3 regions of the Brevibacillus sp. RS1.1 genome follow, and region 3 is predicted to be linked to each of the others. Evidence: riboswitches for the same ligand, from Rfam matches in the RefSeq annotation. Region 3 holds a riboswitch; each other region holds the start of a gene.
What was found. A riboswitch is a leader RNA that binds a small molecule or an ion and turns the genes downstream of it on or off. The one in region 3 is predicted to bind cyclic di-AMP.
Positions count from the first base shown of each region.

Region 1: it holds a riboswitch for cyclic di-AMP, as region 3 does, so the genes downstream of both, HP570_RS19790 (CAP domain-containing protein) here and HP570_RS00560 (CAP domain-containing protein) in region 3, are expected to answer to the same signal.
Region 2: it holds a riboswitch for cyclic di-AMP, as region 3 does, so the genes downstream of both, HP570_RS23755 (quaternary amine ABC transporter ATP-binding protein) here and HP570_RS00560 (CAP domain-containing protein) in region 3, are expected to answer to the same signal.

Region 1 is NZ_JABSVA010000006.1:65,175-69,377, reverse strand. It holds gene HP570_RS19800 (iron-containing alcohol dehydrogenase) at 1-327, shown strand, start outside; gene HP570_RS19795 (aminopeptidase) at 423-1,538, shown strand; cyclic di-AMP (ydaO/yuaA leader) riboswitch at 1,763-1,920, shown strand; gene HP570_RS19790 (CAP domain-containing protein) at 1,928-2,515, shown strand; gene HP570_RS19785 (hypothetical protein) at 2,641-3,288, opposite strand; gene HP570_RS19780 (sensor histidine kinase) at 3,413-4,203, opposite strand, start outside.
Region 2 is NZ_JABSVA010000009.1:149,649-153,851, reverse strand. It holds gene HP570_RS23770 (heavy metal translocating P-type ATPase) at 1-1,152, shown strand, start outside; gene HP570_RS23765 (cation transporter) at 1,217-1,417, shown strand; cyclic di-AMP (ydaO/yuaA leader) riboswitch at 2,162-2,308, shown strand; gene HP570_RS23755 (quaternary amine ABC transporter ATP-binding protein) at 2,703-3,929, shown strand; gene HP570_RS23750 (ABC transporter permease) at 3,913-4,203, shown strand, end outside.
Region 3 is NZ_JABSVA010000001.1:147,478-151,680, reverse strand. It holds gene HP570_RS00570 (homoserine dehydrogenase) at 1-611, shown strand, start outside; gene HP570_RS00565 (hypothetical protein) at 712-864, shown strand; gene HP570_RS00560 (CAP domain-containing protein) at 929-1,729, opposite strand; cyclic di-AMP (ydaO/yuaA leader) riboswitch at 1,737-1,894, opposite strand; gene HP570_RS00555 (rhodanese-like domain-containing protein) at 1,979-2,323, opposite strand; gene HP570_RS00550 (cold-shock protein) at 2,753-2,956, shown strand; gene HP570_RS00545 (hypothetical protein) at 3,127-3,573, opposite strand; gene HP570_RS00540 (2-phosphosulfolactate phosphatase) at 3,687-4,203, shown strand, end outside.

The sequences.
Region 1 (4,203 bases), on a different contig from region 3:
GGACTGGCGATCCTGTCCCTTCCTTATTTCGAACAAGTGATATTGCAAGACCGTCCCGAGAGACTAGCCCGTATGGGACGTCATTGTTTTGGCGTTATGGTGGAGAATGAGAGCGAAGCAGCACGAGCAACGATTGATGCCGTTCGCCGTTGGTATGAGCGTATGGGAATCACAGAACGTCTGTCTGACTTCGGTGTGACCAAACAATCACTGGTCCAAATGGCTGAGGAAGCGGTTCGCATCGGCGGACGCGGAATCGGGTATCTGCCTAGCTCACGAAAATTGAATGAATCCGATGTAATCGCGATCTACGAGGCTTGCCTGTAATGGAAGCATCAAACACACTGGCGAGCCTACGCTCAGTTATGTAATAATACAAATTAATCATTAATCAAAATTATTTTACTACGGAGGTTACCACCATGGCAGATCCACGCATTAATGAACTGGCAAGCCGTCTCGTCCGTTACTCACTCCATTTGCAAAAAGGCGAAAAAGTTCTGATCGAAAATACAGGCCTGCAACCTGAACTCGTTCGTGCACTTGTGCGTGAATCATTTGCAGTTGGGGCTCTGCCTTTGGTCACCTTAAAAGACCAGGAAGTCATGCGTGCACTCTATCAAGGCACGAGCGAAGAACATATGGCTCTGATGGCAAAATACGAGTATGACCGGATGAAGGACATGGACGCTTACATCGCCATTCGCGCCTACGACAACATCAACGAGTATGCCGACGTACCGGACGACAAAATGGGCATTTACGCTCGTGTCCTGTATCAACCTGTACATACGAACGAGCGCGTTCCGAACAAACGCTGGGTTGTACTGCGCTACCCAAACAAGTCGATGGCACAGCTGTCCAAAATGAGTCTCGAGAGCTTTGAGGACTTCTACTTCTCCGTCTGCAATCTGGACTACGCGAAAATGTCAGCTGCCATGACTCCGTTGAAAGAGCTGATGGAGCGCACCGATCGCGTACGCATCGTCGGTCCAAAAACGGACCTGCGCTTCTCCATAAAAGGAATCAATGCCATCAAGTGTGACGGTAAACGCAATATCCCGGATGGCGAAGTATACACCGCTCCTGTACGCGATTCCGTGGAAGGAACGATTTTCTACAACGCGGCATCAATCTACAACGGCATTACCTTCAATGATGTTCAGTTCACTTTCAAAGAAGGCAAAATCGTGGAAGCGACCAGCTCCAATACTAAAGCATTGAACGACATCCTCGACACGGACGAGGGCGCACGTTATATCGGAGAATTCGCGATCGGCTTCAACCCGCACATCCTCCACCCGATGCTGGACATCCTGTTTGACGAAAAAATCGCGGGCAGCTTCCACTTCACGCCAGGGAATGCTTACACAGTAGCAGACAACGGCAACCGCTCCTCCGTTCACTGGGACTTGGTCCAAATCCAACGCCCTGAATACGGCGGCGGCGAAATCTGGTTTGACGATGTGCTTATTAGAAAAGATGGGCGCTTTGTGTTGCCAGAGCTGGAAGGCTTGAACCCGGAGAATTTGATTTAAACGAAATGAATGAAAAAAAGGGTTAGGGAATGAGTTCCCTAGCCCCTTTTCTATTGTTCAGAGAAAATAAAGTGTTAGACTGGCCTATTTTACAGGCGACACTGTAAGCGGGATTGGTGAGTGTCGAACTCCACCCTCTCAATAAAACAAGAGATATTCTTATTAATCCTACCAAATTTTACGGGTTTCTTTCACCGGTGAATCTCTGTTATTCTAGGTCATGCCAAACAAAACAGCCGAAACTTCCTCTCGAATGGAAGTGCGGGGGAGCTTTTTTACTTGCAGATGAGAGATCTGCATGGGGTGAATCGCCAAAGTGCGTAGGGTTGTTTCCTCAATCCGAATCCGTCAACTAACCTCGTAGGCCAAAAAAAGGAGACGATGTGAATATGAAACGCCTTGGTACTATTGCAATCGCGACATTGGGATTGGGATTTGTTCTTTCCGGCTTTTCTAACACAGCTTCTGCCGCTACCACATGTCCGCAATACGGGTATCAACCATATATGCAACCTGTCCAACCGCAAATGCAAGCACCTTACGCAGCACCAGCGAATCAACAGCAGCCAGCTCAACAGCCAGTAAAACAAGCTAACCAACAAGTGGATGCTTCCTCTGTTGGGAAGCAAGTAACTGATTTGGTAAACCAAGAGCGTGCAAAAGCAGGTCTGAAGCCAGTGGAACTGGATGCTTCCCTGAACAAAGTTGCACAAGCAAAAGCGGCTGATATGTCCAACAACAACTACTTTGACCATACAAGCCCTACGTATGGCTCTCCATTTGACATGATGAAACAATTCGTTGTATCTTCTAGGACCGCGGGTGAGAACATCGCCATGGGTCAACGCACCGCTGAGGAAGTCATGAACCAATGGATGAACAGTGAAGGACACCGTCAAAACATCATGAATCCTTCCTTCACCAAAATCGGTGTAGGCTTTGTGAATGGATACTGGGTACAAGAATTCATCGGATAATGAATTTAGATATAAATGCCGAGTCCTCTAGCGGGGACCCGGCTTTCTTATTTTTTCCCTGCCTTGTCTGGAGTGGCCCTTGAACATCTATCTCCGTGAAAAGCCAACAGCTAGCTTTATACGCTTTATTCAGATTTACTTCCCATTTCTAGCTCGTTTGTCTTTTCTTCATCCACCGATTCCGCACCTTCTCGAATTTTTTCTACAACTTCTTCAGATTTGAGTTGCTTGTGCGAAGGAAGTTCTAAAAAAGTAGAAGCACGTCGATCGAGCCACAAGCTTTCCTCACCTTCCCTATCAGTTGCAACGAAGATAAACCCACCTGAATAACTAAAGTACGTAATGTTTACATCTTCCCCGAGTGTATTTTTCATGTTCTCGTAAAGGTCAAACAATTCAGGACCAGTTTTTTCACCACCAGCCATGATTGGCTCTGTATCTGTTGCTAAAACTATACCTTTTACTTCATCCCCTTCCATAATGAAGGAAAGTTTTTCATCCGTTGAAGATAGTAGTCCTTGCATATTCGTATCGTTGTATTTACGTATTTTATCCGCTTCTGGTAAAACAGCTCCCTGAATCGAAAAGTTCGACAGGGCTACATTCCTACTCGATTTGCTTAAGGGGTGGTTCTCTTTGTTACGTGCCTGTTCCATCTTTTTATATGCCTGTAGTGCTTCCTTATCCCCTTGGTTAATGGCCCCAGCCCAAGTAGCCAATGATATTCCAGCAACAATTACCGCACCTATCAATGTCCATGTGTATTTATTCATAACTCCCCCAAAGTTAATTCATTTCGATACAGGAATATTATACCAATTTTTCAAATCTCAATGAATTATGCAATAAAAAAATGGAGACATTGAAGCGTCTCCATTTTTTATTTTTGCCATCATTTCATCCATACGGCAGCCTGACCTCAAAACACGTACGAATCAAATCACTTTGGACAGAAATCGTTCCCCGATGCTTCTCGACGATATTTTTTGCAATAAACAAGCCGAGTCCTGTTCCTCCCCCTTGATGCGTTCGCGCTTTGTCGCCTGTAAAAAACATTTCAAAAATATGCGGCAGCGCCTCCTCAGGTATCTGGTCGCCGTAATTCATGATTTGCACAACCACTTCATCGCCCTCACGATAAGCGTTCAAATCGATAAACTGGCCATCTCCCCCGTAGCGTATCGCGTTGGTCAGGATATTCTCAAATACGCGCGCCAAAAGCTCCCCATCTCCCACGATCACTAATTGGGCAGCAACCGTACACCGCGCGACGAGCTCATTTTTCTCAAAGGAAGGATACATCTCCTCATTTAACTGGACAAGCAATTCACTCAAATCAATGGCCTTTTGCTCGATGGTAACCATGCCGTAATTCATTCTCGTAATTTCGAAGAGCTCATCAATCAGCTTTTCCAATCGATGCGATTTGGTAAGAGCAATCGTCGCATAATGCCGCATCTGTTCTTGTGTTATCTGCTCATCTTGCAAAATGAGATCCAGATAACCCAGAACAGATGTCAGTGGTGTACGCAAATCATGCGCCAGATTCAAAACAAGCTGATCCTTGCTGCTTTCGGCGAAATCTCCTCTTTCTACCGCCTTTTGCAGCATTTCGCTTGCTAGATTGATATCCTTGGCGATTTCTGCAAACTCATCATTGGATGGAATATGGACATGCCGTGTAAAGT
Region 2 (4,203 bases), on a different contig from region 3:
GTAGTAGGGATTGCTATTCTTACCTTCTTGATCTGGTACTTTTTCGTTATACCTGGCAACTTCGGTGAGGCTTTGGAAAAAGCAATTGCCGTACTCGTAATCGCTTGCCCATGCGCCCTCGGTTTGGCAACACCGACCTCAATCATGGCGGGCTCTGGACGCGCAGCTGAGCTGGGCATCCTGTTCAAAGGCGGGGAGCATCTGGAGACGGCTCACCACTTGGATACGATCGTCCTCGATAAAACAGGGACTGTAACCAAAGGCGAGCCAGAACTGACAGACGTCATCGCCATTGATATCGAAGAACAAGAGCTGCTCTCTTTAGTCGGTGCCGCTGAGAAAAACTCCGAGCACCCATTGGCTCAAGCTATCGTTCGCGGTATTGCGGATAAAGGAATCACTGTGGCTGATACGGGTTCGTTTGAAGCCATTCCTGGTTTCGGTATCCGGGCCACCGTCTCCAGCAAAGAAGTACTCGTCGGTACCCGCCGTTTGCTGGAAAAACATCAAATTTCATACCAAGCAGTGTCCGATACCATGCTGGCACTGGAGCGCTCCGGTAAAACGGCGATGCTCGCAGTCGTCGAAGGCAAGCTCGCTGGTTTGATTGCCGTAGCGGATACGATCAAACCAACCTCCAAGCAAGCGGTTCAGCGTATGAAAGCAATGGGATTGACTGTGATCATGATGACCGGTGACAACCGTCAAACCGCCGAGGCCATTGCCCGTGAAGCAGGAATCGATCACGTCATCGCAGAAGTCCTGCCTGAAGGCAAAGCCGCAGAAGTGAAAAAACTGCAAGAACAAGGCAAAAAAGTCGCGATGGTCGGCGATGGTATCAACGATGCTCCTGCACTCGCTACCGCTGACGTCGGTATGGCAATCGGTACAGGTACAGATGTGGCGATGGAAGCAGCCGATATTACCCTGATGCGCGGCGAACTGACTAGTGTCGCAGACGCCATCGAGATGAGTAAGCTCACCATCCGCAACATCAAGCAAAACCTGTTCTGGGCATTGGCCTACAACACCTTGGGCATCCCAATTGCCGCAATCGGCTTACTCGCTCCATGGCTTGCCGGTGCCGCAATGGCCTTCAGCTCCGTATCCGTCGTACTCAACGCACTAAGACTGCAACGAGTGAAGCTGTAACAACAGTAACAAGCGGCTTCGTCCGCCTTACCTATACAACATAAAATGCAAGGAGAGATTGATCATGACAAATATCACATTGAACGTAGAGGGCATGTCTTGCAATAAATGCGTAGCGCGCATCGAGAACACATTGAAAGATCTTGGTGCAGAAGGCAAAGTAAACCTGGCTGAAAAAAAGGTTGAGGTTTCCTATAACGAGAGCAACTTGACTCTCGATGCAGTGAAAGAAGCTATTGAAGACCAAGGTTACGACGTCGTTTAATCATTGTATCTTTGAAAAGCAAAGCTCCTGCCTGATTCATTGAGGCGGGGGCTTTTTGGTGTTGAGGTAAAAGTGGCTGTAGGGGAGGGGAAGAAGCCCATTTCCAGTCTACGCTTCCACCTACGCCCCGCAAGGGGTTAGACTGTCCGCTACGAAATAAATGTCGGGAGCGCTTCAAAAGTAGAGTTTCGAGGATGTATTCGCAGAGGTTGAAGCTGACAACCCCCGCCATTCATTTCTCCGCTAAGTAGGGCTCCAGAGGCGCTAGGACTGGAAATGTTCTTCTTCCCAAGCGGCTATTGTTTACATCTTGAAAGCATCATTCAAAAAGTCTTTAAAAAAGCGTAGAACCTCAACAGCTCGTAGAGGAAACAGGTGAAATAAGCGAAGATCTTTGGACACACCTACCGAGGCGCAGTGAAAAAAAGCGAAACTGCCTTTAGCGTCCACCTCTGAGCCACATCCTGATGGACTACTTTGGACGCGGTTTCGCTTTTTTTCACGGAGCCGGGCACCCCATGCTCCCGCGCAGGGGTTCCAAGAATCTGAGCGTTTTCTCCTGTTTCCTCCCCACCACAACAGCGAGTATAACGCACTAATCCTTCAACCGAATAAGCAACGAACAGCTAATCCAATCCGACTCATAAAGAAAGCCGTAATCCGGTTAAAACCATGCTAAACGAACGTTCACAATAACTGGAAGCCAGCGTATAATTCAAATCACAATCACGCTTCAATAAGAAACAACACATACGGCCTAGTTCCGATATTCTCGGAAGCGGGGGAACCAATCTTTTGGGGTTAATCCTGAGTGATCAGGAGGGATGAGGAAATGTCTTCTCTGCCATCCTACCCGTCAGCTAACCTCGTCGGCCAAAGCAGGGAAGGTCATGGATGGATAAAGTCTAGGCATTTTATGCGCAACAAGGGGATTCCTTGCGGGCGTGTGATAGGCCGATACAGGCTTTTTCTTTGGGACCTTTGTTCTGGAGAAAAAGGATGGATCGGTCTATTTTTTTATGGAAATATCGACGAGCAGCTTACGCGATACAGTCGTGAAGGAAATGGTGTGGATCGCTGGGAGGCAGTCGGTACGACATAAACCGCTGACAATCGAAATCGGGAAGACAGAGTACAGGGAGTCCTGACAATGGACGCCAGGTATTCCGTAAGCCTGCGGATTTTCTACACGAGTAAAAATCAAGCGTGCCTGCTTAGGTTTGCTGGAGTGTGGAAGCTTCGCGGGCTTTTTACATTTACGAAAAAACGAAGGATGAGGGATATCATGTCCAAAATGAAAGTCCATCAACTTACAAAAGTGTTTGGCAAGCAGCCCGAGCTGGCCTTGAAGCTGCTGGCGGAAGGACGTAAAAAAGAACAAATTTACAAGCAAACCGGCCAGTCCATCGGTGTCAATCAGGTCAGCTTTGAAGTCGAGGAAGGCGAAATCTTCGTCATCATGGGCCTATCCGGCAGCGGCAAATCAACCTTAATCCGACTGTGTAATCGACTGATTGACCCAACGAGCGGAAGCATCGAGATCGATGGGGAAGAGATCGTGGCCATGAAGGCGACAGCTTTGCGCGAGGTGCGGAGGAAGAAGCTCGGGATGGTTTTCCAAAACTTCGCCCTGTTTCCGCAGCGGACGGTACGGGAAAACGTGGAGTTTGGTTTGGAGATTCAACAAGTACCACCAGGGCTCCGACAAGAAAAAGCACGGGAAGCGCTCGCGCTCGTTGGATTGACCGAGTGGGAAAATGCGTACCCAGATCAATTGAGCGGAGGTATGCGTCAACGAGTCGGATTGGCGCGGGCGTTGGCTAATAATCCAGATATTCTCTTGATGGACGAAGCGTTCAGTGCACTGGACCCGCTCATTCGAAAAGATATGCAGGATGAGCTGCTGGAGCTTCAGATGACGATGAAAAAGACGATCCTGTTCATTACACATGACTTGCATGAGGCGTTGCGACTGGGCGACCGGATTGCCTTTATGAAAGACGGGCAGATCATTCAAATCGGCCGCCCAGAAGAAATCCTGGCTGACCCAGCGGATGAATTCGTGCGGAAGTTCGTGGAGGATGCCGACCTGTCCAGGGTGCTCGTTGCTGAAAATGTGATGAAACGGGCAGAAGCAATCACGCCTGACAAAGGGGCCCGAGTGGCACTGCAACTCATGATGGATAATGGCGTGTCCAGCTTGTACGTCGTGGACAAAAAGCGCACACTGCTCGGATTGATTACGGCGTATGACGTATCACTCGCGATCAGTACGGGAGATTCGCTGGAGGCAATCATGAAAACCGACCTCCCTACCGTTTCGCCTGACGCACGTCTGCACAGCTTGTTCCCGATGATGGCAGACCTGCATGTCCCGATTGCGGTAGTGGGCGAGCAGCAGCGTTTGTTGGGTGTCATCGTAAAAGGAGCGGTGCTAGGCGGGCTGGTAGGCAAAGTCAATGTCCAAGAACATCAGAGAGCAGAGGTGATGAGTGATGGACGTCGTGCCTAAGCTACCGATTGGCGGTTGGATGGAAGGGTTCGTGGAGGTGCTGGGCCAGTACAAAGGGGTATTGTTTGATCCGGTGGCTATCGTCATTTCCACGATGGTGACTTACTGTTCTACGGTTTTGGCAGAGATACCTTCGCTGATTCTCATCTTGCTGCTGGGGGCCGCTGCGTGGGTTTTTGCAGGGAGAGCGTCCATGGTCTTTACGGTTGTTGGACTTTCTCTCATCCACAACTTGGGGTACTGGGATGAAACGATGGAGACATTGGGACTCGTC
Region 3 (4,203 bases):
CCAAAAAACATGGTACCGCGTTGAAAATTAGTGGGGCAACAGCAGCAGCTCTGCCGACGATCGATCTTTTGCAGTATAACTTGGCAGGCTGTGAAGTAAAACGAGTCGAAGGTATTTTTACAGGAACGACGAACTTCGTGCTAACAAAAATGATGGAAGAGGGGCTCACCTGTACAGCAGCTGTCGAGCTCGCTCAGAAGATGGGGATTGCCGAACCGGATCCCTCCTACGATATCGATGGTTGGGATACAGCTTCGAAGCTCACGATCCTGGCAAACGCTGCTTTTGGCGGGCAAGTAAATCTAACCGATATCGAACGCGCAAGTATTCGCGAAATAACCACGTTCCAAATCGAGACGTGGAAAAAGCATACGAAGATTCCCAAGCTGATCGGAACGATTCAAAAGGAAGCGAATGGTACGGTTTCTGTAGCAGTTGAGCTGTGTGCGGTGGATTTTACCCATCCGTTTGCATCCGTATCAGGTACGACAAAAGCCATCCGGGTAGAAACAGATGTCATGGGGGATTTATTGGTCGTTGGAGGAAAATCAGATCCTGTCGCGGCAGCAGCGGCTGCCTTAAAAGACCTTGAACATATTATTAGCAGATAGGTTCATTTGCATGTGCTTCCAGTGTTCCTTAGGAATGAGTCGTTTAGAGCCGCGTGCATACTAGGGATGTACCACCAAAAACGGCGAGGGGGCCATACGGATGAAACAATCGTCTGATGTCAATGCCGAGCTGCAGCAAGTATCTGCTTACCCAACCAAGCAAGAAATGAATCAAAAGGACGTTGCTTTGCTAGATGAGCAGGAAAGCTGCTGTACCCCCAAAAAACAGGCTTCTGAAACACAGCCGGATTAATGTCTACACGAAAAAGCCGGGTCTCGATTAAGAGACACCGGCTTTTCGTTTCGTGCAAAGCGTGTTACCCGATAAATTCTTGTACCCAGTAGCCATTTGTGAAGCCTACACCAATTTTTGTGAAGTCAGGGTTCATAATGTTTTGGCGGTGGCCTTCACTGTTCATCCATTGTTGCATGACTTCTTGTGGACTCTGTTGACCCATGGCGATATTCTCACCTGCTGTCGAGTATTGAATGCCATACTGCTTCATCATGTCAAATGGGGAACCGTACGTTGGGCTGTTGTGGTCAAAATAGTTGTTAGCAGACATATCTTGTGCTTTTGCCAACGCTACTTTGGACAGTGTTGCATCCATTTGAACAGGCTTGAGACCTGCTTTTGCACGTTCTTGGTTTACCAAATCCGCGACTTGTTTCGCAAAATCACCCGTCTTAGCTTGATCCGCTTGTTTTACTGGAGCGGCAGGCTCAGTGACATTATTGGTAGGTTGTGCTGGTGCTGTTTGTACTAGTTGTGCTGGTGTTTGTTGTACTGGAGCTTGTTGTACGGGTGCTTGTTGGAAAGATCCTGGTTGATACGGGCATGGTTGTTGTACAGGTGTAGCTTGTCCTTGCTTAACAGGTTGCATCAGCTGTACTGCTTGTGGCTGGCCAGGAACAAAGCCTTGCTTTTGGAAAAAGTTAAGGAACTGTTGAGCATTTGGTGCTTTTTGGAATTGTCCCATATTTTGACCCACATTGAATTGGAATTGTCCGTTCTTCAATGGGCAGTTAGATGCTGCGGAAGCAGAAGAAGCAAACCCTGTCAAAGCCAAGCCCAGACCAAGAGTCATCGCGATTGTAACAGAACCAAAACGTTTCATAAAACAAATCTCTCCTTTTTTTTGCCTACGAGGTTAGTTGTCGGATTCGGATTGAGGAAACAACCCTACGCCAGTTTGGCGATTCACCCCAATGTGGAATAGCTCATCCACAAAAAAGTCCCCCGCACTTCCTTTTCAAAGAGGAAGTCTCGGCTTATTTCGTTTGGCATGAACAACGATATCAAACAATCCCAATCGAAATAAAGGAGTAATATATGGCAAATAGCTAGAATCGTTGATAAATTAGGCTCATTTCGTTTCGTTTGATTGTTCCTTCCAGGCAGTTAAGCCGCCTTCCAATGCTTTTGCATGAAAACCATGCTCACGAAGGAGAGCCGCAGCTTTTTGAGCTTTGTTACCTGTTGTACATAAGGTAACGATTTGCACATTTTGCGCGAGTTTTTCGGTTTCTTCATCAAGCGGCTTGTCCTGTTCTTTCATAAGAAGATAGGGGACGTTTTGCGTCGATGCGTTTTCGTGAACGAGGCTGCCGGAAACAAATTTCTCGGCGTCGCGTACGTCCAATAAAAGTACGGGCACTTTCTTTTCAAGCATTTCAGATAATTGAATGGTTGTCAAAATATGATTTTGCAATGTAATCCCTCCCAATCCTATTGTATCAGAGTCCCGCTTCGTCCAGAATAAGGGTGAACGGTTGCTTTTTTTGGACAACCATGGTAGAATGAGGTTGCTACTTGAAAAATTGATACCTAATCATTCATCGAGGTGTTTGTATGCTGATGGATAACATTTTTGGATCCCCGATTCACACTGGCGCGGTCATCGGAGCCGCAAGGATGGAAGAGAGGAAGGGCTTTCATTGTTTTAGGTTTTCAAAAGGTTTAGTTTTTTATTTTGCAGTTCCGTCCTATGACATTCACATTTTTGCCGGGTAGGTAAAATTCACATATCATGAAGGCGTATCATCGCACATGATCTGGTATTTCTTCATGATATGTGAGCTTTATTTGCTTCGGTAAATATGACTAGCATATTCAAATCAATTTTTGGAGGTTTTTTCAAATGCAAACGAACGGAACAGTAAAATGGTTTAACGCAGAAAAAGGTTTCGGTTTCATTCAAGTAGAAGGCGGAGACGATGTATTCGTACACTTCAGCGCAATCCAAGGTGACGGTTTCAAAACTTTGGACGAAGGTCAAAAAGTTCAATTCAACATCGTTCAAGGCAACCGTGGCCCACAAGCTGAGAACGTAGTAAAACTGTAAGTCTCCTTTTCAAAGAAACTGTCCTTTCGAGGGCAGTTTCTTTTTTTGTCGTGGTCGTAGAAGCAAAAAGGCGTTGGGATCGTCCCAAGCGCCTTTTCCTGCATGCGAATGGATAAAAAAAGGAACTATGGCGTCCCACCATAATTCCTCATTTTCTTCCTGCAAGATAGTTAAATACAAGTTTCGATTTCGACAGTTTGGAACTGACTGTCAAGAACGGTAAGACCAACAACTTGACCGCCGCCGATAGTAGTACGGCCATAAGTGGTGAGAAGGACATTTCTGTTGTTTTCTGCTACGGTAAGGCGGACTTCATAGTGGAAAGAAGCGGGGATCAGCGCATTGAAAGCAGTTCGAGTATTCGCTGGGATAAATTGCGTGATGTCAAGCAAGGTGCTAACTGGATTCGTTTGCGTAACTGCGTTACCCCAGTTTAATACTTGCACACGTACTTCAACCGGTTCTGTGTTCAGATTTACCAGGTCGAGGTGAGCGGTGAGAGCACGGGCGAGGTTGTTTTGCAAAATACCGGTCGTTCTCACAGTATTTCTTCTTGGGCGTTTGTGATTTCTTTTTTCCGAATTACCTTGATCGTCGTCGTATTCGATTTCAGACATCCATGTTCACTCCATTCTTGTTAATCTAGTGGGACAATAATACGATATTGTTTCTTGTCTTAATTCGTAACGGCGAACGTAAGGGGACGAGTACCTATTTTTGATAGAGGATGGTGGAGGGTTTGGGAGATAGAACTGTATGCAAACAACTTGACTATACAGCTCGATTTGATTGGGGATACGAAGGGGTAGAACAGGTCGGGGCAGCATCGGATATGATCGTCATTATCGATGTGCTCTCCTTCAGCACGTGTGTCGATATCGTAACGGGACGAGGAGGTATCGTCTATCCTTATCAGGTAAAGGATGAGTCAACCGTAGCATTCGCCAAACAAAAAGCAGCGCTGCTCGCTGGAAAACGCGGAGAACCAGTCTCCCTTTCACCCACCTGTTTGAAAACGGTTCCAATGGGAAGTAGAATCGTATTACCCTCGCCAAACGGATCGACCTGTACCGTGTTGGCGAAGAAAACAGGTGCGAAGGTAATCGCTGCGTGCTTGCGAAACGCGCCATCTGTGGCCAGATACATACAGCAGCAGAATGGAACCGTAACCGTCATTGCTTGCGGTGAACGGTGGGGAAATGGAGCATTGCGACCTGCTATTGAAGATATGATTGCGGCAGGTGCGC